DNA from 2 places in the Streptomyces sp. NBC_00358 genome. Region 2 is predicted to be linked to the other one. Evidence: riboswitches for the same ligand, from Rfam matches in the RefSeq annotation. Region 2 holds a riboswitch; the other holds the start of a gene.
The links. A riboswitch is a leader RNA that binds a small molecule or an ion and turns the genes downstream of it on or off. The one in region 2 is predicted to bind glycine.
Positions count from the first base shown of each region.

Region 1 (2,382 bases), 4.6 Mb from region 2:
CCAGGCCTGCGTGCCGCAGTCGTGCACGACGAGTGGGCCGCCCCCGCGCAGCGCGCGGCGCAGCCCGGCGTAGTGCGCGAGGCGGACGAGCGGGCGGTAGACCACGTACGGCAGCAGGCGGGCCGCCCGGCCCTCCCAGCGGTCGCGGGTGTCCTGCGAGTCGACCCGCGTGCCCCGCACGGCCCGCCGCATCAGCGTCGACTTGCCGCTGCCGGGCAGCCCGGTGACCACGACGAGGTCGCGCGCCCCGAAGCGCAGACCGTGCGGGCTGCGTCCGGCCCGGTCGCGGAGGTCCCGGACGACGGCCGCCGGAAGCGGGCCGCGCACCTCCCGGGCCGGTGCGCCGGGCTGCTCGGGCAGCGCGAGACCCGAGGCCGTCGCGTACGCCGTGGTCCTGTTCACCGTGACCGTCCTCCCCTTGGGTGTGGAGTCCCATCCCCGTCGACTGTAAAGAGAAGGTAATGCCCGGCGCCTCCCCTTTTCATGCGCGGACTGCCACAGCCCGGTTACAGATGCCGGGCTGCCGGGATCGGACGGCGCGTGCGATGATGGCCGCGCCAACTGCATACCGGCCGCTTGAATCCGCGCGGGAGAGTCCTGGGTACGTGTACCCGGGCGCCGAAGGAGCAAGTCCCTCCCTTGAATCTCTCAGGCCCCGTTACCGCGCGGGCGAGGCACATCTGAAAAGCGGGCCGCTCACCGGTGGCTCCACCCAAGGTGCAAGTCAGGACCACCATTTCGTGGGGTCTTGATGAACCTCTCAGGTTCCGATGACAGATGGGGAGGAACGACCTCGCCGTCATGCCTTGGGAGCCAGACCGATGAGCAGCACCGCACCCCGTCACACCGCGCTCGATGCCCTGCATCGCTCACTCGGCGCGACGATGACCGACTTCGCAGGCTGGGACATGCCCCTGCGCTACGGCTCCGAGCGCGACGAGCACCTCGCCGTCCGCACGAAGGCCGGCCTCTTCGACCTCTCCCACATGGGCGAGATCACCGTCACCGGCCCCCAGGCCGCGGCGCTCCTGAACCACGCGCTGGTCGGCAACATCGCCACCGTCGGCGTCGGCCGCGCCCGCTACACCATGATCTGCCAGGAGGACGGCGGCATCCTGGACGACCTGATCGTCTACCGGCTCGCCGACGACGAGTACATGGTGGTCGCGAACGCCTCCAACGCCCAGGTGGTGCTGGACGCGCTGACCGGGCGCGCAACCGGTTTCGACGCCGTGGTGCGCGACGACCGTGACGCGTACGCGCTGATCGCCGTGCAGGGACCCGAGTCCCCCGGCATCCTCAAGTCGGTCACCGACGCGGACCTGGACGGCCTGAAGTACTACGCGGGCCTGCCGGGCACGGTGGCCGGGGTTCCGGCCCTGATCGCCCGCACCGGCTACACCGGCGAGGACGGCTTCGAGCTGTTCGTCGCTCCCGCCGACGCCGAGAAGGTGTGGCAGGCGCTGACCGACGCGGGCACCCCGGCCGGGCTGGTCCCCTGCGGTCTGTCGTGCCGCGACACGCTGCGCCTGGAGGCCGGCATGCCGCTGTACGGGCACGAGCTGACCACCGCGCTGACCCCCTTCGACGCCGGTCTCGGCCGGGTCGTGAAGTTCGAGAAGGAGGGGGACTTTGTGGGGCGCCAGGCCCTGACCGAAGCCGCCGAGCGCGCCGCTTCCGAGCCGCCGCGCGTCCTCGTCGGCCTGATCGCCGAGGGCCGTCGCGTGCCGCGCGCCGGGTTCCCGGTCGTCTCCGACGGCCAGGTGATCGGCGAGGTCACCTCCGGCGCCCCGTCCCCGACCCTGGGCAAGCCGATCGCCATGGCGTACGTCGACGCCGCGCACGCCGCGCCGGGCACCGCCGGTGTCGGTGTGGACATCCGGGGCAGCCACGAGCCGTACGAGGTCGTGGCGCTGCCGTTCTACAAGCGCCAGAAGTGACACCGGTCCGGCCGGGCCGGACATGACACGGCGGTCCGCCGGGCGCCTGCGCCGACGTGCGGCCCCGTCGGACGTCGCACGTGATGCCGGGCACATCCGCCCGGATCACCCATGCTTCCCTCCATCAGCACTCCCACGCGTACAGGAGAATTCAGGCCATGAGCAACCCCCAGCAGCTGCGCTACAGCAAGGAGCACGAGTGGCTGTCCGTCGCCGAGGACGGCGTCGCGACGGTCGGCATCACCGAGTTCGCGGCCAACGCGCTCGGCGATGTCGTCTACGCCCAGCTCCCGGAGGTCGGTGACACGGTGACCGCGGGCGAGTCCTGCGGCGAGCTGGAGTCGACCAAGTCGGTCAGCGACCTGTACTCCCCGGTCGGCGGCGAGGTCGTCGAGGCCAACCAGGACGTCGTGGACGACCCGTCGCTCGTGAACTCCGCTCC
Region 1 covers NZ_CP107976.1:3,146,955-3,149,336, forward strand. Annotated here, with positions in the region: gene OHT01_RS12965 (AAA family ATPase) at 1-402, opposite strand, end outside; glycine riboswitch at 578-674, shown strand; glycine riboswitch at 675-787, shown strand; gene gcvT (glycine cleavage system aminomethyltransferase GcvT) at 822-1,940, shown strand; gene gcvH (glycine cleavage system protein GcvH) at 2,099-2,382, shown strand, end outside.
Region 1: another riboswitch for glycine. It lies ahead of gcvT (glycine cleavage system aminomethyltransferase GcvT); the one in region 2 lies ahead of gcvP (aminomethyl-transferring glycine dehydrogenase).

Region 2 (2,382 bases):
TGAAGGTGCGCAGGTACGACTTCTCGACGCTGACCCGGTCCGAGACGCTGCGGGGACCCACGGACGACCCCGGGGTCGTCCGTGAGGCCGCCGCGCGGCTCCTGGAGGGCGTGGACACCACGGGAGGCGTGCGCCTGCTGGGGGTCGGTGTCTCGGGGCTCGCCGACTACACGCAGGAGGACCTGTTCGCGCAGGCGCAGGCCGCCGCCGTGGGGGAGCCGACGGCCGAGGAGCAGTCCGTGGACGAGCCGCCGGCCGGGGGGACCCCTGTGGAGGAGGGGCCGCCCGCGGTGCGGCGGTGGCCCGCGGGGCACGACGTGCGTCACGAGGAGTACGGGCACGGCTGGGTGCAGGGCAGCGGGCTGGGGCGGGTCACGGTGCGGTTCGAGACGCCGTACTCCGAGCCCGGCCGGGTCCGGACCTTCCGGACGGACGATCCGCGGCTGGAACCGGCGGATCCGCTGCCCCTGGTGGAGCGAAGACCCCGGGACACCGAGGCGTTCCCGGCGGGTGCCGGACCGTCGGGGTCGCGGGCCGCGCCGCGAGGTCCGGACGGCGGCTCGGACCTGGACCGGGACCGGCGTGCGGACCGGGACCGGGCCCAGGGCACGGGCCGGGACCTGGGCCCGGACAGGAGCGCGGGCCCGGACGCGGGCCCGGAATGGAGTAAGGGTCTGGATGTGGGCCCCGTCCCGGGCGTGGGTGCCGGCGCGGGGCCGGGCGTCCGGGACGCTCAGCCGTCGTCCGTGCCCGCCAGTCGGCCGAAGTCCCGGTCCGGCGGCGGAGGGGACGCCACGTCGAGTCCGTAGTGGTGGTAGAGCTGCAGTTCCTGCTCGGGGGAGAGGTGGCGCCCGACACCGAAGTCGGGGGCGTCCTTGATCAGGGCTCGCTCGAAGGGGATGCGCAGCGTCCCCTCGATGATCTCGCTGGGTTCGAGCGGTACGAAGGCGTCCCTGCTGAACAGGCCGGTGCGTATGGCCGCCCACTCCGGGACGCCGGTCGCGTCGTCGAGGTAGATCTCGTCGATCGTGCCGATCTTGGTGCCGTTGCTGTCGAACGCCTTGCGGCCGATCAGGTTGCGCGGATCGATGTCGGTCTGCACGGTCCCTCCAGTGGTCGCAAACTCATCCGTAAGTACTACAAAAGAGCACATCTGTGAAGGCGGCCACTCGAAGGCTGTCGTCTTGTCCTCGCTGGTAGGCTGGCAAACGGCTGCTGATCCCGTGCGGGAGAGTCCTCCAGACTTCACCGGAGGCGCCGAAGGAGCAACTCCTCCCCGGAATCTCTCAGGCTCACGTACCGCACGGACGAGGTCACTCTGGAAAGCAGGGCGGTGCCTATGGCTCCGCCCTCACCGACGGTGAAAGCCGGGTCGTCCACGGACACCCGGTGAAACTCTCAGGTTGAGATGACAGAGGGGGAGGCCGTCGGGGTACCCGTGCCGGGGTGCCCCTCGAAGGTCGCGTCAGACCAGGAGGCCTCCGCCATGACCGCCCCTCGCATTCCGCTCTCCGAGCTCGAACAGGGAATTCCCTTCGAGCAGCGCCACATCGGCCCCGACTCCGAAGCCCGGGCCAAGATGCTCGCGCACATCGGCTACGGCTCGCTCGACGAGCTGACGGCCGCCGCGGTGCCGGACGTGATCAAGAACGCCGAGGCCCTGAAGCTGCCGGCCGCCCGCACCGAGGCCGAGGTACTGGCCGAGCTCCGCTCCCTCGCGGACCGCAACGAGGTGCTCGGCTCGATGATCGGGCTCGGTTACTACGGCACGTTCACGCCGCCGGTGATCCTGCGCAACGTCATGGAGAACCCCGCCTGGTACACCGCGTACACGCCGTACCAGCCGGAGATCTCGCAGGGCCGCCTCGAGGCGCTGCTGAACTTCCAGACGGTCGTCGCCGAGCTGACCGGCCTGCCGACCTCCGGCGCCTCCCTCCTCGACGAGGGCACCGCGGCCGCCGAGGCGATGGCGCTGTCCCGCCGTATGGGCAAGAACAAGAAGGGCCTCTTCCTGGTCGACGCGGACGCGCTGCCGCAGACCATCGCCGTCATAGAGACCCGCGCCGAGCCGACCGGCGTCGAGATCGTCGTCGCCGACCTCGCCGACGGCATCCCGGCCGACCTCGCCGGGCGCGAGATCAACGGCGTGCTGATCCAGTACCCGGGCGCCTCCGGTGCCGTACGCGACATCAAGCCGATCATCGAGCAGGCGCACGAGCTGGGGGCGGTCGTCACCGTCGCCGCCGACCTGCTCGCCCTGACCCTGCTGACCTCGCCCGGCGAGCTCGACGCGGACATCGCGGTCGGTACGACCCAGCGCTTCGGTGTGCCGATGGGCTTCGGCGGACCCCACGCCGGCTACATGGCGGTGCGCGAGAAGTT
Region 2 covers NZ_CP107976.1:7,747,148-7,749,529, forward strand. Annotated here, with positions in the region: gene OHT01_RS33125 (DNA polymerase IV) at 1-809, shown strand, start outside; gene OHT01_RS33130 (PRC-barrel domain-containing protein) at 734-1,102, opposite strand; glycine riboswitch at 1,217-1,312, shown strand; gene gcvP (aminomethyl-transferring glycine dehydrogenase) at 1,487-2,382, shown strand, end outside.